3 regions of the Bradyrhizobium sp. 191 genome follow, and region 1 is predicted to be linked to each of the others. Evidence: predicted binding sites of a transcription regulator. Region 1 holds the regulator's gene; each other region holds the start of a gene.
The links. Region 1 encodes LexA, which represses DNA repair genes until DNA is damaged. Its sites were predicted from a motif close to TGTTCNNNNTGTGTTCNG; they were not measured.
Positions count from the first base shown of each region.

Region 1 (7,657 bases):
AGGCCTTGGCTCAGCCACGCGAATTTGGCAGAAGGGCCGCTGATTTCCCTACAGGATTTTCGTGATGACAGAACCGGTGGCGACTGAGGTTGGGCGCGATTTCATTCGTGACATCGTCCAGGCCGACCTCGATCAGGGCAAATACAAGGAGATCGTGACCCGGTTCCCGCCGGAGCCGAACGGCTATTTGCACATCGGCCACGCCAAGTCGATTGCGCTCAACTTCGGCATCGCCCAGGAGTTTCCGGGCCGCTGCCATCTGCGCTTCGACGATACCAACCCGGTCAAGGAAGAGCAGGAATATATCGATTCCATCCAGGCCGACGTGCGCTGGCTCGGTTTCGACTGGGGCCAGAACCTGTTCTTCGCGTCCGACTATTTCGACCGCCTGTACGAATGGGCGGAGCAGCTGATCCGCGACGGGCTCGCCTATGTCGACGACCAGACCCAGGAGGAGATCCGCCTCTCGCGTGGCACGCTGACCGAGCCCGGCAAGAACTCGCCGTTCCGCGACCGCAGCGTGGAGGAGAACCTCGACCTGTTTCGCCGCATGAAATCAGGCGAATTCCCCAACGGCGCGCGCGTACTGCGGGCCAGGATCGACATGGCCGCGGGCAACATCAACCTGCGCGACCCCGTGCTGTACCGCATCCTGCACGCGCACCATCCGCGCACCGGCACCAAGTGGAACATCTATCCGAGCTACGACTACGCGCATGGCCAGTCGGACGCGATCGAGGGCATCACGCATTCGATCTGCACGCTGGAGTTCGAGGACCACCGGCCGCTCTACGACTGGTTCATCGAGAAGCTGCCGGTGCCGTCCAAGCCGCACCAGTACGAATTCGCGCGGCTGAACCTGACCTACACGCTGCTGTCCAAGCGCGTGCTGACCCAGCTCGTCCGCGACGGCCATGTCGCCGGCTGGGACGATCCGCGCATGCCGACAATGGCGGGCATGCGCCGCCGTGGCGTACCGCCGGCGGCCTTGCGCGAATTCGTCAAGCGCATCGGCGTTGCGAAAGCCAACAGCGTGGTCGATGTCGGCATGCTCGAATTCTGCATCCGCGAGGAGCTGAACCGCACGGCGCAGCGCCGCATGGCGGTGCTGAAGCCGCTCAAGGTGGTGATCGAGAACTATCCGGAAGGGCAGACCGAGGAGCTCGAGGCGATCAACCATCCCGACGACGCCAGCGCCGGCACGCGCAAGATCACGTTCGGCCGCGAGCTCTACATCGAGCAGGACGACTTCATGGAGAACCCGCCGAAGAAGTTCTTCCGCCTGTCCCCCGGCAACGAGGTGCGGCTGCGCTATGCCTATTTCGTCAAGTGCACCGGCGTGATCAAGAACGATAAGGGCGAGGTGGTGGAGCTGCGCTGCATCTACGATCCCGCGACCAAGGGCGGCAACGCGCCCGACGGCCGCAAGGTCAAGGCGACCATGCATTGGCTTCCGGCGGCTGCCTCGAAGCCGGCGGAGATCCGCATCTACAACCAGCTATTCGCAAATCCGAGCCCGGATGCTTCGAACTTCGCGGCCGACCTCAATCCGAATTCGCTGGAGATCCTCGCCGATGCGCGGGTCGAGGCTTCCGTTGCGGAGAGCAATTCGACCGCGCCGATGCAGTTCGAGCGCCAGGGCTACTTCGTGCGCGACAAGGACTCGACCCCCGGCAAGCCGGTGTTCTCGCGCACCATAGGCCTGCGCGACACGTTCGCGAAGGAAGTCGCGAAAGGTTGATGCGCCCATGAGCAGCGAAGCCGACGCCATCGTTTCCGCCGTCATCGCGAAATGGTGCGCCGGCTTTGCCAAGCTCGACGCTGTGGCGCTGTCGTCGCTCTATGCGAAGGATGCGTTCTTCTTCGGCTCCAACCCCAAACTCTATCGGGGCAGGGACGGCGTCGTTGACTATTTCAACGGGCTGCCGCGGTGGCGCAAGCCGAGCGCGGCCTTTTCCGAGGTGCAGGCGGCGCAGGCCGGCCCCGATCTGATCAACATGGCCGCGACCATCGCGTTCGATCTTGCCGGCGAGCGGGACGATCTCGTCGTCAAGATGAGCTGGGTCCTCATCCGCGAGGACGGCGAGTGGAAGATCGTCAATCATCACGCCTCGTCGCAGGCACCGCTGATTTAGCGATCGCGCTTAACCAACCGGTTTCGTCATTCCGGGGCGCGACAAAGTCGCGAGCCCGGAATCCATAACCACCAGCGTGAATATGGATTCCGGGCTCGCGCCAAGTGGCGCGCCCCGGAATGACGGAAGGATACGAACCGAAGCTCTCTCCGCGCGTTGAGGTGGCTCCAACCAAGGATCCCGCCATGCAGAACATCGCAGAGCATATGGAAGTCATCGGCGCCGACGGCGTCCACATCGGCACCGTCGATCGCGTCGAGGGCAACCGCATCAAGCTGACCAAGAAGGACAGCGGCGAGGGCAGCCACAAGGGGCACCATCATTTCATCGACAAGGGCCTCGTTGCCGACGTCGAAGGCAACAAGGTCCGGCTGTCGGCCAACGCCTCGGTCGCGGTGACGATGGAAGAGGAAAAGTAGCGCGCTACGCCGCCTGTTCCCGATCTGTACCGCTATTCGCCCGGTCGCGCGTTCCGGTAGCCTCCGCACCCGTCGCGTATCGTAAGGTGCAGGGGAATGGCGGAGGCGGGCCGGCCAGTGCGCTCCCAGGGAGTTGCGGGGACGTGGCCGGTCGGCCGCGCCGCACCGGCCGGCGGCTTTGCGCCGGCGGGCCTTGGCATCTGGCCGGCAATCGTCGGAACGCTACGCGAATGGGCCCGCGCCGAGGCCGGCCCAGGCCGGCTGTTGCCCTGGGTGCCGGTCGCCTTCGGTGGCGGCATCGCGCTGTATTTCGCCGCCGATCATGAGCCGGTGCTGTGGGTCGTTGCCGTGACCGCGGTCATGCTCGCGCTTGGCGCGGTCCTGCTGCGACGGAGCCGGCTGTTTGCCCTGGCGATCATGCTCGCGGCGGTCGCGGCGGGTTTTGCCGTCGCGACCTGGAAGACGGCGCGCATCGCCCACACCGTGCTGGCCAAGCCGCTCTATTCGGTGTCGCTGTCGGGCTTCGTGGAGGCGCGCGATATCCGCGAGCGCACCGATCGCTTCGTGCTGCGCGTCAGCGCGATGGAGGCGCAGCGCAGCGACGTCAAGCTCGAGCGCGTGCGCCTGTCGGTGCGCAAGGGCACTGCGCCCGAGGTCGGCAGCTTCGTGCAATTGAAGGCGCGGCTGCTGCCGCCGATCTCGCCCGTGCGCCCCGGCAGCTACGATTTCTCGCGCGACATGTTCTTCCAGGGCATCGGCGCCTCCGGCTTCGTGATGGGCGCCATCACGGCCGCGCCGCCGCCGGATGCCGTCGGCTTGCGGCTGCGCTACGCGGCTTTCATGCAGGGCCTGCGCGATGCGATCGATGCCCGCATCCGTGCGACGCTCGAAGGCGACAATCGCGCCATTGCGACCGCGCTGCTGACGGGGCGGCGCGATGCGATCACCGCGCCCGTCAACGACGCGATGTTCGTCTCGGGGCTCGGCCATGTGCTGTCGATCTCCGGCTATCACATGGCGGTCGTCGCCGGCGTCGTCTTCTTCGCGGTTCGCGCCCTGCTGGCGCTGATTCCGGGGCTGGCGGCCGGCTTCGCCATCAAGAAATGGTCGGCAGCCGCGGCGCTTGTTGCGGCTGCGTTCTACCTCCTGCTGTCCGGCGCCGAGGTCGCGACGCAGAGATCGTTCTTCATGACGGCGGTGGTTTTGATCGCCGTGATGGTCGATCGCCGCGCCATTACGTTCCGGACGCTGGCGGTGGCCGCGCTGATCGTGCTCGCCGTCGCGCCGGAGGCGCTGGTTCATCCGAGTTTCCAGATGTCCTTTGCGGCAACGCTCGGGCTGGTGGCGCTGGTGCAGATCGGCATGCCGAACCTGCTGGCATCGCCCGATCATTCCGCAACGGCGCGGATCGCGCTGTGGGGCGGCCGCGAGATCGCGATGCTGTTCCTGGCCTCGTTGATCGCCGGGCTTGCGACCACGCCCTATGCCGCCTTCCACTTCCACCGCGTGACGCCATACGGCGTGCTCGCCAATCTCGGCGCGATGCCGGTGGTCTCGGCGCTGGTGATGCCGGCGGGGCTGCTGGGGCTGCTCGCCGCGCCTTTTGGGCTCGACGGCGCGTTCTGGTGGCTGATGGGGATCGGCATCGAATGGATGGTTGCGGTCTCGCGCTGGGTGGCGGCACTGCCCGGTGCAGTCGGTCGCATTCCCGCGTTCGGGATCGCGCCGCTGATCGCGGCGAGCCTCGGGATCATCGTGATGGGGCTGCTGCGCACGCCCCTGCGCTGGTCCGGTGCCGTGGTGCTGCTTGCCGCGATCCTCTGGGCGATGTCGGTGCGGCAGCCCGACATCTTGATTGCCGGGGATGGCGCGAGCGTCGCCGTGCGGGGCCGGGACGGGCGGCTGCATGTGATCCGCGCCAGCAAGGATGGCTTCCTGCTGAGGGAGTGGTTGGCCGCCGATGCCGATCCGCGCGATGCCGGCAGCGCCTCGTTGGCCGACGGTGTGTCGTGTGACGAGTCCGGCTGCGTGACGCCGCTCGCGGACGGACGGCTTGTCGCGTTGGCGTTGCGCATCGACGCTCTGGCTGATGATTGCAGCCGCGCCGCGCTGGTGGTGACCGCGCGGCCCACGCCGCCCGATTGCGCGGCGATGGTGGTCGACAGGCCGCGGCTCGCCAGTCAGGGCGCGCTGGCTCTGACGCAGAGTGGTGACGGCTTCTCGGTTCGGGCGGTGAGGGCGAGAGGCACAAGCCGCCCCTGGCTGCCGGCCGGCGCCGGCGAGGGGGATTTCGACGGCAGCCTTGCGCCGAAGACGGCCGTGCCCCGCAACCGGGACGCAACGCCATCGGAGATGGACTTGCAGGCGGACGATTGAGGAGCGATGCGGGGGAGGTCGGTCGGACGGGATCTCGCAGGACGCAAACCATACCATCTCGCCGGCCTCGGCCGGCGATGGCATTTCATTCCTGGCCCACGACCATCGGCCGGGGGCGACGACGTCAGCCGATCGGCAGGCGCGTGATCGTGGACCGCGTGTCGGCGACGGTCTGCGGCTTGTGCTCGCGTTCGCCAACCGGTTGGGTCACCGGCAGTTGCAGCACGGTCGCGCGCTGGCCTTCGACGAGCTGTGTCACCAGCACGTATTTGCCGTCGGGGAATTCGATCGCGTCATGATGGCGATCGGGAATGTGCGGGTCGATCTTGCCGAACTTGCCGACGCGGGAGTTCACGGTGCGCGTCCAGATCCAGCGATTGTCGTAACGGACGTTGTCGGCGAAAGCGAGCTCCGTTCCCGGCAGCAAGCAGACCGCGACGGAGAGATCGGCTTCGGAGGCGAAGCCGCGCGTCGAGGTGCCACGGAAAGTTGTCGTGACGATCGTCTCGCCGACTTCGGCGGGGCGTGTCGCGACAGCATGCAGGCTGTAGTCACACATTGGGTGCTCCTCATGCGAAGATAGCAACCCGCACCTCTTTTGGAGGCGCAGGCCTCTATCAGGGTGGAAGCACGCAACGTTCTGCTTCGTTGTAGGCAAATCTGCGGCTGGGCGCCGCATGCCGCGATCACATTATCTTTCCCGGATTCGATAGGAACAAAACCGACGCCTGTGTATTCGGAAGGCGCGTGTCAGCGCCTCGTGGGCGCCGACCAGCCTGGGTATTGCCGCTCGCTTTTGCCGAATGGCGGTGCGATTGTATGGCGACGGCTTACATCGCCGATGCTGCGATCGGCGCCGCAACATCGTCCATGATAAGTCTGGCGCATCACGTGTCCTCGCACTCTCAGGCCGCGAAGCGATGATGCGTCGTATCGAGGTTGTGGCGCCGAAAGAGGGGGCCGGACAATCTGAGCAGAACCGGAAAAACCATCCAGCCGGAGCGGACAGCCATCCGCTCCAATCGATATCGAACGACCGCTCAGTACTTGCGGTAAAGCCCGATCAGCTTGCCCTGAATCTTCACGCGGTTCGGCGGAAGAATGCGGACCTCGTAGGCGGCGTTGGCGGGCTCGAGCGCGATCGAGGCCCCGCGGCGGCGGAAGCGCTTGAGCGTGGCCTCCTCGTCGTCGATCAGCGCCACCACGATGTCGCCGGTATCGGCGCTCTCGTTGCGCTGGATCAGCGCCATGTCGCCATCAAGGATGCCGGCCTCGACCATCGAATCGCCGCGCACTTCGAGCGCGTAGTGCTCGCCCGAGCCGAGCATGTCGGGCGGCACGCTGATGGTGTGGCTGCGCGTCTGCAACGCCTCGATCGGCGTGCCGGCCGCGATGCGGCCCATCACGGGCACGGCGACGGGACGCTCGCCCTCGTCCACAGGCGGGCTGGAGGTCGCGCGCACCTTGCCGAGATTGCCCTCGATGACGCTCGGCGTGAAGCCGCGGCGACTGCCGGCGGCGGCCTGCAGCTCGGGCAGCTTGATCACCTCGATGGCGCGGGCGCGGTTGGGCAGGCGGCGGATGAAGCCGCGCTCCTCGAGCGCAGTGATCAGGCGATGGATGCCCGACTTCGAGCGCAGGTCGAGCGCATCCTTCATCTCGTCGAAGGACGGCGGCACGCCGCTTTCCTTCAGACGTTCGCTGATGAATCGCAGAAGCTCGTATTGTTTGCGCGTCAACATCTCGACCAAAGTCCCCCGGTTGATGTCGTTCAAGTCCGAGACGAGGAAGTCAGCGATAAGCCGCTACATCCTCGAAACAAATCATGAACGGACACTATATGTTCGATATGTGTTCCGCAACTGCTTAATTTACGGTGAACAGAGCAAAGCTCGCGCGATGCGTGTGGCCATGCAGCTCAGGCGGGCAGGCGCAGCACCTCGCAAGGCGTGCCGGCCTCGGCCCTCGGCGCGAACGGTGCGCGCACGAGAAGTACCTCTGCCGCAGCGAGATTCGCAAGCAGAGAGGAGTCCTGATGGCTGACGGGAAGAGCGACGAGCGTGCCGTCGTCGCGCTGTTCCAGGCGCGCACGCAGATAATCCTCGCGCTGGTCATTGGCACCGAGATCGCGGCCCAGCACGGCGCGCTCGCGGCGATGATGGATCACTGAACGGCCCGACAGGGCGCGAATCAACGGCACCATGAACAGGAAGGCGCACACGTAGGACGACACGGGATTGCCGGGCAGGCCGATCACGCGCATTGCGCCGAGCCGTCCGTGCATCATCGGCTTGCCGGGCCGAATCGCGATCTTCCAGAACGCCATCGAGATGCCTTCGTCCTTGAGCGCCTGCTGGACCAGATCGTGGTCGCCGACCGAGGCACCACCGGTCGTGATCAGGATGTCGGCGCCGCTCTCCCGGGCGCGACGGATGCCGGCGGAAGTGGCCTCCAGCGTATCGGCGGCGACGCCGAGGTCGATGGTCTCGGCGCCCTCGCTGCGGGCGAGCGCGTGCAGGGCATAGCCATTGGAATAGACGATCTGGCCGTGTCCGGGCGTAGTGCCGGGCATCACCAGCTCGTCGCCGGTGGCGAGGATCGCGACCCTCGGACGGCGGCGGACGGCGAGATGCGCGTGATTCATTCCCGCAGCCAGCGCGAGATCGCGCTCGGTGAGACGGCTTCCCTCGCGGAGCAGCACGTCTCCCTCGCGGAAGTCGACGCCGG
Region 1 covers NZ_CP064692.1:822-8,478, forward strand. The annotation lists gene IVB23_RS00010 (glutamine--tRNA ligase/YqeY domain fusion protein) at 65-1,741, shown strand; gene IVB23_RS00015 (SgcJ/EcaC family oxidoreductase) at 1,749-2,135, shown strand; gene IVB23_RS00020 (DUF2171 domain-containing protein) at 2,321-2,554, shown strand; gene IVB23_RS00025 (ComEC/Rec2 family competence protein) at 2,651-4,930, shown strand; gene IVB23_RS00030 (hypothetical protein) at 5,055-5,489, opposite strand; gene lexA (transcriptional repressor LexA) at 5,971-6,672, opposite strand; gene glp (gephyrin-like molybdotransferase Glp) at 6,849-7,657, opposite strand, start outside.

Region 2 (7,657 bases), 2.4 Mb from region 1:
TTCCACCCGGCCTATCTCCTGCGCTCGCCATCCTACAAGCGATTGGCCTGGCAGGATCTGCGATCGATCGCGAAGGTGCTGGCGCAAGGCGCGACGTAACCCTATGCGCGGCGTCATTCCGGGGCGCGGCAAAGCCGCGAGCCCGGAATCCATTCATCCACCAACTCTGCCGCTCGATGGATTCCGGGCTCTCGCTTCGCGAGCCCCGGAATGACAACGTGCGTGGCCTAAGTCCCCTTCGGCCGCACGATGGCCCAGCCGATGCGCAGCAGCTGCTGGCGGCCGGTCACCAGCCATTCGAAGGCGCGCGGGACTTCCGGCACGATGCCGGGGAAGCGCTTGAGGATGTCCGGCGGCGGGGTGCCGGCGGTATCGGACGCGCGCCAGACCACGACGCCGCCGGTCTCGCTGAACTTTGCCTGATTCATCCACGGCGTGCGCGCAGGATCGGCATCGATGAACAGATGCGGCCGGCCGGAATGCAGCGCGATGAGGCTGGCGAGTTGCGTCTCGCCGGCGACGGCACGCAGGCGATGGTTGGTGCGACGGGCAAAGCTCTCGTCGAAGAAGTCCGAGATCGCGCGCGCCGGCATCGAGGTCGCAATTTCGTTGGCGCCGGTCCAGGGCAGGAACAGGACGGCGAGCACCACGCCGGCGGCGGGCGCGATGATGGCAGCGGCCCATACCATGCGCAGCATCCGCGTGCGGCGCATCGCGATGAGATCGCCGGCCGCAACGACCACGGCGAGCCCGGGCATGACTAGCACGACACCGGCGCCGCCGACGACGGAGTCGAGCCCGAGCAGGCCGGAGATCAGCACCGCGCCGAGCGGCGGAGCCAGCGCGAAGAAATACACGAAGTTGCGCGCGAGTGGCTCGACCGTCGGGCGGTAGATGATCGGCGGTTCCTCGCCCTTGCCGTCGAACAGCCCGGTGTTGAGGAAGGTCAGCGCCGGGATCGCGGCAGCCCCGAGCACGAGTCCGCCGAGCAGCCAGGCCGCGTGCAGCGCGCGGGCGTTGAGCTCGGCGACTTGCGGCAAGGCCGGCATCGTCAACGTCTCGGCCCGCATCAGCCACACCGCATAGGGCAGCGCCAGCACGGCGACGACGATCAGTGCAAAGAGCGGATCGAGCCCGCGCAGCGTCCGCCGGCCGCCGGCGGTCGAGACCGCGAAGACGACGACCAGCAGGAGGAGAAAGATCGCCGCCGGTGTCGTCAGCAGCAAGAGGCCCGCTTCGATCGACCAGGCGAACCAGGCATTGCCGCGGCGCTGGCCGATGATCTGCCAGGAATGCAGCAGCAAGAGCGCCCAGAGCGGCCGCGCCAGCACCAGGGGGCCGAAGTCGAGCGCAGGCGAGGAGAAGGCCAGCACTGTCATCGTCAGCAGTACGGCGAGCACCGCCTGCTGCGAGCCGACCACGGCACGGGAGAGATGGTAGAGCGCGATGAAGGTCGCGATCTCGCAGAGCTGGGCGAGGACATAGACGCCCAGCATGTGGCCGCCGGCGGCGCGATAGGCGATGTCGGCGAGCCAGACCGGTAGCGGCGGGCCGAGATCGGTGCCGACCTGGTATTCCCTCCCGAAGGCCAGCAGCGTCGCGAGGGTGCCGGGCGGGCTGTGGTAGAACACCAGCGCCACGAACAGCCACATCAAAGCCTGGAGCAGCACGGCAATCCACACGATCAGCCGCGGCCGGGCGCGAATGAGCTCGATGACCAGGGAGGTAAACCGCATGCAACGTCCGAATGATGCAGCCAGTCCAGCCGGCCCTATTCGCTCACGAACACTTTGATAAGGGGCACCGCGCGTCGTGGCAACTTCGGTCTGCCCCTCTCCCCGTTCTTACAGGCTGAGGCACAAGCACACCTGAGCTATCGGTCGTCATGCCCGGGCTTGGGACGGTGCGTAAGGCGTGGATGGCGGGTCAAGCCCGGCCATGACGGTAGAGCTGTGGGGTCGATTTAGAGATTTGCCGAGACGTCGATCTCGACGGCCGCGTCCACTTGCACCTCGACTGCTGTCACCGCGAACAGATCCTGCACCGGCTCGACCGTCCATGGCATATGCTTGGCGCGAGCGGCGACGACGGGGGCGAAGAAGCTGCGGTGGTGGATGGTGGGGCCCAGGCGGTCGAGCGCGTCGAGGTGCTCGGGGACGGCATAGCCCTTGTGCTGCTCGAAGCCGTAGCCGGGGCAATCCTGCGCCAGCGCACACATCAGCCGGTCGCGCGTCACCTTGGCGACGATGGATGCCGCGGCGATCGACAGCACGATACCGTCGCCGCCGATCACGGCCTCGCAATCGCATTCGGTGTCGAGCCGGTCGCGGCCGTCGACGAAGACATGCCTGGGCGTCTCGGGCAGTGCCACCACGGCGCGCTTCAGCGCCCACAGCGAGGCACGCAGGATGTTGTCGCGGTCGATCCGCGAGGGCGAGGCGACGGCGACCGAGACCTGCGCGGTGGCGCAGATCTTGTCGAACAGCTTCTCGCGCTCCTCGGCAGTCAGCCGTTTCGAATCATCGATGCCGCGCGGGATGCGGTCGGGATCGAGAATCACAGCCGCCGCCACCACGGGACCGGCCAGCGGGCCGCGGCCGGCCTCGTCGCACCCGGCAACCGGCCAGACGCCGCGCTTGATCAGCGCGCGCTCGCGGCGGAAGCTGGGGGGAGCAATGGCAATGATGCCTTTCCTGCCGGCAGGAACCGTCGGAGCCTTGACTGCAGATGTTTTGGCCGCAGGTATCTCAGCCGGCTTGGCAGACGCAGCCGTCTTCGCAGACGCCTTTTTTGGCGCATCTTTGGCTGAGTTCTTGGCGGACTTGTCCCGAATCATGGCCGGGATCGTGCGCAAGGGGCTTCACCGGCGCAACCGGGAACCCAGGATATTCCCACTATTCAGGCCGTCCTAATCCGCCAGATGCACCCGGCGGTCCTCGCCCACCTCGATACCGGGCGCGACCACGACCTCCCAAGGATGGCCGTCGGGGTCGGTGAAATAGCCGGAATAGCCGCCGTAGTCGGTCTCGTGCGCCGCCTTCAGCAAGCTGGCCCCCCTCCCGATGGCGAAGGCCAGCACCGCATCGACCTCCTCACGCGTCCGGCAGTTCCAGGCGAGCGTCATGCCGCGAAAAGTCGACGGCCTCGGCGCGTCCTGCAAGACCGCATCTGCCGCGAGCTGATCCCACGGATACAGGGCGAGCACCGGACCGCCGGTATCGTAGAAGGCGACGGCCTCGCCGGTTGCCTTCAGCCGGCGCGAGAAGCCGAGTGCATCGTAAAAGGCGATGCTGGCTCGGATGTCGCTCACGCCAAGCGTGACGACGGTGAGCCTCGGCACCGGAGCCGCCAATTCCTGACTCATGCCATGCCTCTTCCACCTTCCCGTCAGAACAGGCTGAGCTGATCGCCGTTCCGCTTCGGCCGCGCAAAGTGATCCGTGGTCAGCTTGGAACGCCGCTTGTTGAGACCGAGCCTGTCGCAGGCGATCTCGAAGCGGCGGCCGATGGTCCAGGCCATCGGGCCGGTGCCCTTCATCCGCTCGCCCCATTTAGCATCGTAGTCGCGCCCGCCGCGCATGTCGCGAATCAGGGTGAAGACGTGGCGATAGCGGTCCGGATAGTTCGCCATCAGCCATTCGCGGAAGAGATCGCGAACCTCCAGCGGCAGCCGCAGCAACACATAGGAGGCTTCCTTGACGCCGGCATGGGCGGCGGCATCGAGGATGCGCTCGATCTCGGCATCATTCAGCGCGGGGATCACGGGCGCGACCATCACCGTGGTCGGAATGCCGGCATCAGAGAGCTGCTTCAGCGCCTCCAGCCGCTTCGACGGCGTCGAGGCCCTCGGCTCCATGGTCCGCGCGAGCTTCGGATCAAGCGAGGTGACCGAAATCGCGACCTTGGCAAGGTTACGCTTGGCCATCCGCTGGAGAATGTCGATGTCGCGCACGACCAGCGCCGATTTGGTGACAATGCCGACGGGATGGCTGGCGCGTTCCAGCACCTCGAGGATTCCGCGCATGATCTTTCGCTCGCGCTCGATCGGCTGGTAGGGATCGGTGTTGGTGCCGATCGCGATCATCCTGGGTTCGTAGCCGGGGGCGGCAAGCTCCTTCTCGAGCAGCGCCGGCGCCTCGGGCTTCACGAACAGCTTCGACTCGAAATCCAGCCCCGGCGAGAGGCCGAGATAGGCATGCGTCGGTCGGGCGAAGCAGTAGACGCAGCCGTGCTCGCAGCCGCGATAGGGATTGATCGAGCGGTCGAAGCCGATGTCTGGGGAATCGTTGCGGGTGATCACCTTGCGCGAGGTGTCGACCGCCACAGTGGTCTTGAATGGCGGCAGCTCTTCCAGGCTCTGCCAGCCGTCATCGAAAGCGACGCGGGCCTCGGCCTCGTAGCGGCCGCTGGCATTGGATTGCGCGCCCCGGCCTCGCCTTCGCGCGCGATCGATGGCGACGCCAAGCTCAGGGAAATCTGAAGGCGCACCCGCCGGCTCGGAGGGCGCCGTGACCGGCGGGTGCTTGAGAGCATGAGAGGATGCTGGACTCATGCAACCAAGATAGCACGACACTGGAACAAATCAAGAACACAAACAAACACAAAACGTGAAAACAACCCCATGCACAGTAGAGCTGCCCAAACTTCGCGCGCCCGCCTTTGACCTCACGCAACACGGCCGTCACGACCATCCCCTTTCATGCCCGACGGATCGATCGCCCCGGAACCGGGTTGGTGACGATCGCGAAGTGAAGGTCGGCAGGAACATGACAATCCAACAAAAAACGGCCGAAGCGAGCAGCGACCTCGATCTGCTCGATCGCTATTGGCGCGCCGCCAACTACCTCTCCGTCGGGCAAATCTACCTGCTCGATAACCCGCTGCTGCGCGAGCCACTGCGGCCCGAGCACATCAAGCCGCGTTTGCTCGGCCATTGGGGCACCACGCCCGGCCTGAACTTCATCTATGCCCATCTCAATCGCGTGATCCGCGCCCTGGACCTCAGCATCATCTATGTCTGCGGGCCCGGCCACGGCGGCCCCGGCATGGTCGCCAACACCTATCTCGAAGGCAGCTACAGCGAGATCTATCCCGACATCGCGCGCGATGCGGACGGATTGCGCAAGCTGTTCAGGCAGTTCTCCTTCCCCGGAGGCATTCCGAGCCACGCGGCGCCGGAAACGCCGGGCTCGATCCATGAAGGCGGCGAGCTCGGCTACGCGCTGGTGCACGCCTATGGCGCGGCATTCGACAATCCTGATCTGATCGTCGCCTGCGTGGTCGGCGACGGCGAGGCCGAGACCGGCCCGCTCGCCGCGTCCTGGCACTCGAACAAGTTCCTGAACCCGGCTCATGACGGCGCCGTGCTGCCGATCCTGCATCTCAACGGCTACAAGATCGCAAATCCCACCGTGCTCGGACGGATGGGAGATGCGGAGATCCGCGATCTCTTCCGTGGGTTCGGCCACGAGCCGCTGTTCGTCACCGGCGATGATCCCAAATTGATGCACCGTGCCATGGCGGATGCGCTCGATGTCGCACTCGCCAGCATCCGCTCGATCCAGCAGCACGCCCGCGACGGGCGGACAAGCGTCGAGCGGCCGCGCTGGCCGATGATCGTGCTGCGCAGCCCGAAGGGCTGGACCGGCCCGAAGGAAGTCGACGGCAAGAAGGTCGAGGGCTTTTGGCGCGCGCATCAAGTGCCGGTCGCCGGCTGCCGCGAAAACCCGGCGCACCTGAAAGTGCTCGAAGACTGGATGCGCAGCTACGAGCCGGAAAAACTGTTCGACGCGAACGGCGCGCTCGCTCCCGAGCTTCAGGCGCTCGCACCTGAAGGTGTCAGGCGCATGGGCGCCAATCCACATACCAATGGCGGACTCCTGAAGAAAGAGCTGAAGCTGCCCGACTTCCGCAGCTTCGCAGTCGAGGTGCCGCAGCCGGGCGGCACCATCGCCGAAGCGACGCGCGAGCTCGGGAAATTCCTGCGCGACGTCATCCGCCTCAACGCACAACAGCGCAATTTCCGCATCATGGGGCCCGACGAGACCGCGTCGAACCGGCTAGATGCCGTGTTCGAGGCCACCGAGCGCGTCTGGATGGAGCCGATCGAATCCTACGACGTGCACCTCGCCCAGGACGGCCGCGTGATGGAGGTGTTGAGCGAACATCTCTGCCAGGGCTGGCTCGAGGGCTATCTGCTCACGGGACGGCACGGCTTCTTCTCCTGCTACGAGGCCTTCATCCACATCGTGGATTCCATGTTCAACCAGCATGCCAAATGGCTGAAGGTCACGCGCGACCTGCCGTGGCGGCGCCCGATCGCCTCGCTCAACTATCTGCTGACCTCACATGTCTGGCGTCAGGACCACAACGGCTTCAGTCATCAGGACCCCGGATTCGTCGACCTCGTCGCCAACAAGAAGGCGGACATCGTCCGCATCTATTTCCCGCCGGATGCCAACACGCTGTTGTGGATCGCCGATCACTGCCTGCGCACCTACAACCGCATCAACGTGATCGTCGCCGGCAAGCAGCCGGCGCCGCAATGGCTCTCGATGCGGGACGCGGCCACGCATTGCGATGCCGGGATCGGCATCTGGACCTGGGCCGGAACGGAGGATGGAAAGGGCGAGCCCGACGTGGTGATGGCCTGCGCCGGCGACGTGCCGACGCTGGAAACGCTCGCCGCCGTCGACCTCTTGCGCAAGGCGCTGCCTGACCTGAAGATCCGCGTCGTCAACGTCGTCGACCTCATGACGCTGCAACCCAGGGAGCAGCACCCGCACGGCCTCTCCAGCCGCGACTTCGACGGGCTGTTCACGTCGGACAAGCCCGTGATCTTCGCCTATCACGGCTATCCCTATCTCATTCACCGGCTGACCTATAACCGCACCAACCATGCCGGCATGCATGTGCGCGGCTTTGCCGAGGAAGGCACCACGACGACGCCGTTCGACATGGTCGTGCTCAACGGGCTCGACCGCTATCATCTCGCGATCGAGGCGATCGAACGCGTGCCGGGTCTGGCGACCAAGGCCGCGCATGTGAAGCAGCAGTTCCGCGACAAACTGATCGAACACTCCCGCTATGTCCGCGAGCATGGCGAGGACATGCCCGAGATCCGCGACTGGGTCTGGCCGAACAGCGCCGGCGGCGACACGCCGGCCGAAGCCGGCGACTAGCCATGCCGGACACGATCCTCGTCCTCAACTCGGGATCGTCGAGCATCAAGTTCGGCCTGTTCGATGTCTCGGCGGCTGAGCCCACCCTGCTCTGCAAGGGCCTGCTCGACGAGCACGAGGCAAGACCCCGGCTCGTGGTGAAGGGCCCCGCGGGCGAAGACCTGTTCGAGACGCGGAGGGACGCGCCGGATGCCGCCGGCGGCCATCTGTTCGCCGACGTGCTCGGCTTCATCGAGGACCGGTTCGGCGAACGCAGCCTGCGCGCCGTCGGTCACCGCATCGTTCACGGCGGGCCGGATTATTCCGGCCCGGTCGTGCTGTCGGACGACATCACCGCGAAGCTGGAGGCATTGACGCCATTGGCGCCGTTGCACCAGCCGCGCTGCCTTGCGCCGGTTCGCACGTTCGCGGCGATCCGGCCCGGGCTGGCGCAGATCGCGTGCTTCGACACCGCCTTCCACCACGGCCTCATGCCGC
Region 2 covers NZ_CP064692.1:2,422,367-2,430,023, forward strand. The annotation lists gene IVB23_RS11200 (uracil-DNA glycosylase) at 1-99, shown strand, start outside; gene IVB23_RS11205 (glycosyltransferase family 39 protein) at 228-1,736, opposite strand; gene IVB23_RS11210 (ribonuclease HII) at 1,964-2,836, opposite strand; gene IVB23_RS11215 (VOC family protein) at 2,909-3,364, opposite strand; gene IVB23_RS11220 (PA0069 family radical SAM protein) at 3,388-4,551, opposite strand; gene IVB23_RS11225 (phosphoketolase family protein) at 4,766-7,180, shown strand; gene IVB23_RS11230 (acetate/propionate family kinase) at 7,183-7,657, shown strand, end outside.
Region 2: the regulator LexA is predicted to act here: its motif matches at 4,573-4,590, upstream of IVB23_RS11220 (PA0069 family radical SAM protein).

Region 3 (7,657 bases), 3.2 Mb from region 1:
AAGGCGGAAGAGCGCGAGGTGCTGGAAGACCTGCTCGTCACCGCGCTCAGTGATGCCCGCCGCAAGGCCGAGACCGCCATGCAGGAGAAGATGCAGGCCCTCACGGGCGGGCTCGGCCTGCCGCCGGGGTTGTTCGGCCAGTAATATGGGCGCGGTTGCAGGTCCTGAGATCGAGCGGCTGGTCCAGCTGCTCGCGCGGCTGCCGGGCCTCGGTCCGCGCTCGGCGCGGCGCGCTGCGCTGCATCTGATCAAGAAGCGCGAAGCGCTGATGATGCCGCTGTCTTCCGCCCTCCAGGTCGCGCTGGACAAGGTCCAGGTCTGCAAGACCTGCGGCAACATCGACACCCAAAATCCCTGCACGGTCTGTACCGATCCGAGGCGCGATCCCTCCATCATCGTCGTCGTCGCCGACGTTGCCGACCTCTGGGCGCTGGAGCGGGCCAATGCCACCCAGGGGCGCTATCATGTGCTCGGCGCGACATTGTCGCCGCTCGACGGCGTCGGTCCGCAGGATCTCACCATCGATTCGCTGGTGGCGCGTGCGCATGATTCGCAGGTGCACGAGATCATCCTGGCGCTGAATGCGACGGTCGACGGCCAGACCACCGCGCATTACATCACCGACCTGCTTCAGGACGCCAATGTGAAGGTGACGCGGCTCGCCCACGGAGTTCCTGTCGGCGGCGAGCTTGATTATCTCGATGAAGGTACGCTATCGGCTGCGATGCGGCAGCGCACCCTGTTCTAGCCATCCAGACTTCACGGAACGGACGACATGACGAAACTTTTCGCCACACGATCGGCTTTGGTCGCGACGATGATGATGCTGGTGACCCCGGCCATGTCCGCGCAGCAGGGCGACGAGATGCCGCCGCCGTCCAAGCCCGGCAAGCCGATCAACACCGGCGACGTGCTCTCGGGCGAACTGAACGCGATGAAGGTCCGCGACGTCAAGAACGGCAAGCGCGTCGCGACCTACCAGATCACCTCCGAGCCGCGGCGCCTGCCGCCGCCGAACGGGCTGTGCAATCTCGAGACCGGCCCGGAGACCTTCCAGCTCGTCACCTCCACCGATGCGCAGGCCACTCAGCTGAAATCGTTCGTCGGCAAGGAGATCTCGGTCAAGGTCGACGAGATCGCCTGCGCCAGCGATGCCGGCCAGATGAGCGAGGCCGTGATCACGAAGTGGAGCCTGATCAAGAAGCAGTAAGGGCGATATCGCCCGGCCGGGTGACGAGCACGGCACCTTGATCTCCGGTTGTGCGTCGAGCATAGTGCAAGCGATTGTGTTGTGAGAGGTCGCTAAGCTGTGCGTGGAATAGTCCTTGCCGTCCTGCTGGTCCTTGCCGGCGCGACATCGGCGATCTCGGCCGCCCCGGATGCCGCGTCTTATCCGACTGCCGCGGCTGCGCTTGCCTCGCTGCGCGCCAAGCCGGGGGTGAAGACGTCGATTCAATCAGGATGGACCTTGATCGAGGATGCGGCCACTCTGAGCCTGTGGTCGTTTCCGCCGACGGGACATCCGGCCTATCCCGCAGCCGTTCAGCGCCGCGTCGTGCAGGAAGGAAGCGAGCTCGTCATCCGAATGAACGTCCTTTGCGAAGCGTCCAAGGCCGCTTGCGATGCGTTGGTAGCCGATTTCGAGGTGCTCAACGGACGTGTTCGGAAAGAGATGCAGCGCTAGGCTCACACCCGCGTCGGCTCCAACGTGTCGAAATGGTCACGCTTCTGCAAGTAAGCCAGCAGCATCAGGCTCGGGATGGCGACGAGGACGGAGATCGCGAAGAACATCGGCCAGCCCGTCGCTTTCGCCAAATAGCCCGCGCCCGATGACAAATAGGTGCGTCCCACTGCGGCGAGCGCCGTCAGCAGCGCATATTGGGTCGCGGTGTGCAACGGGTTCTGGCACAGTGCGGAGAGATAGGCGACGAAGATCACGGTGCCGATGGCGTTGCAGAAATTGTCGGAAGTGATTGCGAGGGTCAGCGCCCATTCATTGACGCCGACGAGTGCCAGCCACGAGAACGACAGGTTTGAGATTGCCTGTACGATGCCGCCGATCCACAGGCTCGTTGCGAGCGAATAGCGCCGTGCCACGAAGCCGCCCGCAAAACCGCCGGCCAGGGTCGCTGCGATGCCGACGCCCTTCACGATCACCGCGTAGTCGTTCCGCGTGAAGCCGATGTCGATCACGAACGGCACGGTCATGTTGCCGGAGAACGCGTCGGTGAACTTGAACAGCACGACAAAGGCAAGCGCCGCCCACGCTTCCTTGCGGCTCAGGAATTCCGAGAACGCGCCCATCGCGGCATGGAACACCCGCATGAGCGCGTCCTCGTTCTGCGTGGCAGCCTCGGCGCGCTTGGATTGTGCGGGCTCGGTGGCGGCCAGCGCCGTCACCGTGCCGATCAGCACCAGAGCCGCCATCACCACATAGCCCCACATCCAGGCGGCGCCACGCGGGACGATCGCCTCGAAGCCGGTGACGATGAACAGGGCGCCCGCGGTCGATATCAGCATGCCGATGCGATAGGCCGCGACATAGGCGGCCATGCCGGCGGCCTGCTCGCTTTCGGGCAGGCTCTCGACGCGGAATGCATCGACGACGATGTCCTGCGTCGAGGACATCGTCGCGACCAGGAGCGCACCAAGCGCGACGAACAGCGGCGAGCGCGCCGGATCGGTCAGCGCCAACAGCAGGATCGCGCCGATCAGCAGCAGCTGCGAAAACACCAGCCACCCACGCCGGCGGCCGAAGGCATGGGTGAAGAACGGCACGTGCAGCGCGTCGACCAGCGGCGCCCACAGGAACTTGAGCGTGTACGGCGTTCCAACCAGTGCAAAGAGCCCGATCGTCCCGAGATCGACCCCCGCCTCGGCCATCCACACCAGCAGCGTCGATCCCGACAGCGCCAGCGGAAGCCCCGAGGAAAAGCCGAGGAAGAGCACGATCAGCACCCGCGGCTGCAGGTAAACGGCGAGGCCGTCGCGCCAGGAGGCAGCGGGAGCGTCGGCAGGCGAGGTCGCGTCGGGTGCGGTCATGGGGCGGTGTTAGCAGATTCTGGGGGAAAAGACTCGCGGCGAGGCGAGAGAAGCCTCAACAGTCTCGGTGTCATCGTCCGCGAAGGCGGACGATCCAGTAATCACCAGCACCTCGGCTCAACAACGACTGTCACGGCGTACTGGATGCCGCGCCTTCGCGGGGCATGACAGCATCATGGTGGCCCGGCTATCCCGGGATACAGATCATCCCAGTTCGGGTTATGCTGCTCGATCAGTCGAGCCTGTTCCACTTCTTCAACCGCTTTTCGCGGTTGATCGCATTCTCGGGGGCATCGAACTGCTCGAAATAAACCAACCTTGCAACGTCATACTTCTCTGTGAAGCTCTCGATCACCTTTGACTTGTGCTCTGCCACCCGGCGAATGAGGTCGTTCGTCACGCCAATGTACAGAGTGCCGCCGATTTTGCTGGCGAGAATGTACACATAATAGTGGCGTGAGCCCATCTGTCGCCTCCCATTCTGCCGTCATCGTCCGCGAAGGCGGACGATCCAGTGAACACCAGCGCCTCGGCTCAATCACGACTTCTGCGGCGTACTGGATGCCCCGCCTTCGCGGGGCATGACGGCGTGCCTCAAGTCACTCCCCCGCCTGGAGCTTTCGCGGGAACAGATCCGGCCCGGCTGTCGCAACCAGCCGCGGAGTCTCCGGCGCATCGGTCTTGCTGAAATCCAGCTCCTCGATTCGGCCCGCGCGCTTTTCGATCTTGTCGGCGGAGATCAGCACCTGGCGGACGTCTTCGTTGACGTCGGCGAAGTGCTTTTGCAGCTTGAGCACGCGGTCGCGCAGGCGGCCGAGGTCGTCGCCGAGCTTGATCACTTCGGTGCGGATCTGGTCGGCGGCATCGCGCATGCGCGCGTCCTTCATGATCTGCTGCATCACCTGGATCGCGAGCATCAGCAGCGACGGCGACACCAGCACGACGCGGGCGCGATAGGCCTTCTGGATCACGTCGTCGAAACCGTCATGGATCTCGGCGTAGACGGATTCCGACGGCACGAACATCAGCGCCATCTCCTGGGTCTCGCCGGCGACGAGGTATTTCTCCGCGATGTCGCTGACATGCTTCATCACGTCGCCGCGCAGCCGCTGCGTGGCGATTCGCCGTTCCTCGTCGGTGCGGGCGTCGTGCAGCGCCGTCATCGCTTCCAGCGGGAACTTGGCGTCAATGCAAAGCGGCCGCTGATCGGGCAGGAACACGACGCAGTCCGGGCGCTTGCCGGTGGAGAGCGTGAACTGGAACTCGTAGGCACCCTTCGGCAGCCCGTCCTGGACGATCGCCTCCATTCGCGCCTGGCCGAAGGCGCCGCGCGACTGCTTGTTGGCGAGCACGTCGCGCAAGGTGGTTACCTGCGTGGTGAGATCAGTGAGGTTCTTGTGCGCGCTGTCGATGATGCCGAGTCGCTCGTGCAGGGCGCGCAGGCTCTCCATGGTGTTGCGGGTGGAGTGTTCCATGGACTGGCCGACGCGGTGGGTCACCGAATCCAGCCGCTCGTTCACCGCCCGCGCCATCTCGGCCTGGCGGCCGGCCAGAGCCTGGGTCATGGCATCGACCCGGCCCGACGACTCGCTCTGCGCCCGCAGCACCTCGCTCAAGCGTTCCTCGAGCTCGTCGGCCCGGATGGCGTTGGCCATGGCGAGTTCCGCGCCGCGCCGCCCGGATCGCGCGATCACGACCGCAATCACCACCAGCAGGATGAGAACCAGGGCACCGAAGCCGATCAGCGCGTCCACGACGCGCACCGGCCACTCGCCGAGCATGAGGATGATCTCGTTCATGCCGACCCTTCTAGCCGATTCGCCGCGGCACACGAACGAATAGCGAACATTTAGGGTGAATGCTCCGTTAATTTTTACGGTTAACGAAACCTGAAGTTTTATGGTTAGCGGAGGGTTAACGGGGTTCCTGGCCGCATTGACCGCATCCGGCGCGCGGCTTAAATCGCCGCCATGGCCCTACGAGAAATCATCATCCTGCCGGACAAGCAGCTGCGCCTGGTCTCCAAGCCGATCGAGAAGGTCACGTCGGAGATCCGAAAGCTTGCCGACGACATGTTCGAGACCATGTACGACGCGCCCGGCATTGGCCTCGCGGCGATCCAGGTCGCGCAGCCCTTGCGGCTGATCACCATGGACCTCGCCAAGCGCGACGAGAACGGCGAGACCAAGCCGCTCCCACGCGTCTTCATCAATCCCGAGATCATCGCCTCGTCCGAGGAACTGTCGGTTTACGAGGAAGGCTGCCTGTCGATCCCCGAATATTACGAGGAGGTCGAGCGCCCGGCGAAGGTGCGCGTGCGCTTCACCGATCTCGACGGCAAGGTGCATGAGGAGGACGCCGAAGGCCTCTTCGCCACCTGCATCCAGCACGAAATCGACCATCTCAACGGCGTGCTGTTCGTCGACTATTTGTCGAAGCTCAAGCGCGACCGCGTGATGAAGAAGTTCGAGAAAGCCGCCAAGCGCGCGGTGGAGTAGGCCACGTCCTCCACCGTCATGCCCGGCCTTGTGCCGGGCATCCACGTTCTTTGCCGCCTCGAGCAGGGAGAACGTGGATGGCCGGGACAAGCCCGGCCATGACGAGTACCTTGCTCGTTTCGAGGATTGTCTCGCCACATGCCCCTTCGCCTCATCTTCATGGGCACGCCCGATTTCTCCGTGCCGACGCTGCTCGAGCTCGTCGCGCACGGCCACGAGATCGTGGCGGTCTACACCCGCGCCCCGAAACCGGGCGGGCGGCGCGGCCTGCAATTGCAGCCGACGCCGGTCGAGGAAGCCGCGCGAAAACTCGGCATTCCCGTGCTGACGCCGAAGACGCTGAAGACACCGGAGGCGCTAGAAGAGTTTCGCGCGTTCGAGGCCGATGCCGCCGTCGTCGTCGCCTACGGCATGATCCTGCCGCAGGCGATCCTCGATGCGCCAAAGCTCGGTTGCTACAATCTGCACGCTTCGCTGCTGCCGCGCTGGCGCGGCGCCGCGCCCATCAACCGTGCGATCATGGCCGGCGACGCCGAGAGCGGCGTGATGGTGATGAGGATGGATGTCGGCCTCGACACCGGCGACGTCGCCATGGCCGAGCGCATCGCGATATCAGACAGCATGACCGCGCTCGATCTGCACGATCGCCTGTCCCGGTTGGGTGCCGATCTGATGGTGCGCGCGATGGCCGCGCTCGAACGCGGCGGGCTCCAGCTCAGGAAGCAGGCCGAGGACGGCGTCACCTATGCGACCAAGATCGACAAGGCCGAGGCGCGGATCGACTGGACCAGATCGGCGCGCGCGGTGCTGCGCCACATCCACGGCCTGTCGCCGTTTCCCGGCGCCTGGAGCGAGCTCGAGAATGCGCGCGTCAAGATCCTGCGCTGTGAGCTCGCGCAAGGCGCGGGCGAGCCGGGCACGGTGCTCGACGATCATCTCACCATTGCCTGCGGCGAGGGCGCGATCCGCATCATCGAGCTCCAGCGCGAGGGCAAGGGCCGGATGCAGGCCGCGGACTTCCTGCGCGGCGTGCCGTTGAAGGCCGGAGCGAAATTCAGCTGAGGCTGTCATACCCCGCGTAGGCGGGGTATCCAGTACGCCGAGGCTTCTCGGCTGAACGGATAGGCTGCGGAGTACTGGATTGCCCGCCTTCGCGGGCAATGACAGTGAAACTGGATAAAATGCCCCGCTACAAGCTCACCATCGAATATGACGGCGCGCCGTTCTTCGGCTGGCAGGTGCAGGAATCGCTGCCGTCGGTGCAGGGCGCGCTGCAGACTGCGGTGAAGGCGATGACCGGGGCGGATCTGCGCGTGCACGGCGCCGGCCGCACCGATGCCGGCGTGCATGCGCGCGGACAGGTCGCGCATGTCGACGTCGACAAGCAGTTTCCACCGGGCCGTTTTCGCGACGGGCTCAACGCGCATCTGCGCCCGCATCCGATCGCGGTGCTCGAGGCCGAGATCGTGCCCGACGATTTCGAGGCGCGCTTCTCGGCGGTCAAGCGCCACTACCGCTATCGCATCGTCAACACCCGCGCCAATCTCGCGCTCGACGCCGGCCACGCCTGGCGCGTGCCGCGCAAGCTCGATGCCGACGCGATGCATGCGGCGGCGCAGCGCCTGCTCGGCAAGCACGATTTCACCACCTTCCGCGACACCGAGTGTCAGGCCAAGTCGCCGGAGAAGACGCTCGACCAGCTCGACGTGCTGCGCGACGGCCGCGAGATCACGATTCTCACTTCGGCGCGCTCCTTCCTGCACAGCCAGGTCCGCTCGATGGTGGGCTCGCTGGTCTGGGTCGGCGAGGGGCGCTGGACCGCCGACGATCTCTCTGCCGCGTTAGCAGCCCGCAACCGCGCCGCCTGCGGCATCGTCGCCCCGCCGGAGGGACTGTATCTGATGAAGGTGGATTATTGAGGGGCTGATGCCGCCAGCCGCGTCGTGGCCGGGACAAGCCCGGGCATGACGGCGGAGTGTTTGGCGGGAATTGCGCCTCACCCAAAATACCTTGCCAGAATCCCGCGATACACCTTCGTCAGCTTCTCCAGATCCGCCACCGGCACGCGCTCGTCGACCTGGTGCATGGTCTGCCCGACAAGCCCGAACTCGATCACC
Region 3 covers NZ_CP064692.1:5,076,604-5,084,260, forward strand. The annotation lists gene IVB23_RS23525 (YbaB/EbfC family nucleoid-associated protein) at 1-144, shown strand, start outside; gene recR (recombination mediator RecR) at 146-748, shown strand; gene IVB23_RS23535 (hypothetical protein) at 776-1,210, shown strand; gene IVB23_RS23540 (hypothetical protein) at 1,310-1,684, shown strand; gene IVB23_RS23545 (MFS transporter) at 1,687-3,042, opposite strand; partial or broken gene IVB23_RS23550 (GIY-YIG nuclease family protein) at 3,216-3,508, opposite strand; gene rmuC (DNA recombination protein RmuC) at 3,642-4,841, opposite strand; gene def (peptide deformylase) at 5,013-5,540, shown strand; gene fmt (methionyl-tRNA formyltransferase) at 5,679-6,602, shown strand; gene truA (tRNA pseudouridine(38-40) synthase TruA) at 6,722-7,459, shown strand; gene dapE (succinyl-diaminopimelate desuccinylase) at 7,537-7,657, opposite strand, start outside.
Region 3: the regulator LexA is predicted to act here: its motif matches at 4,873-4,890, upstream of rmuC (DNA recombination protein RmuC).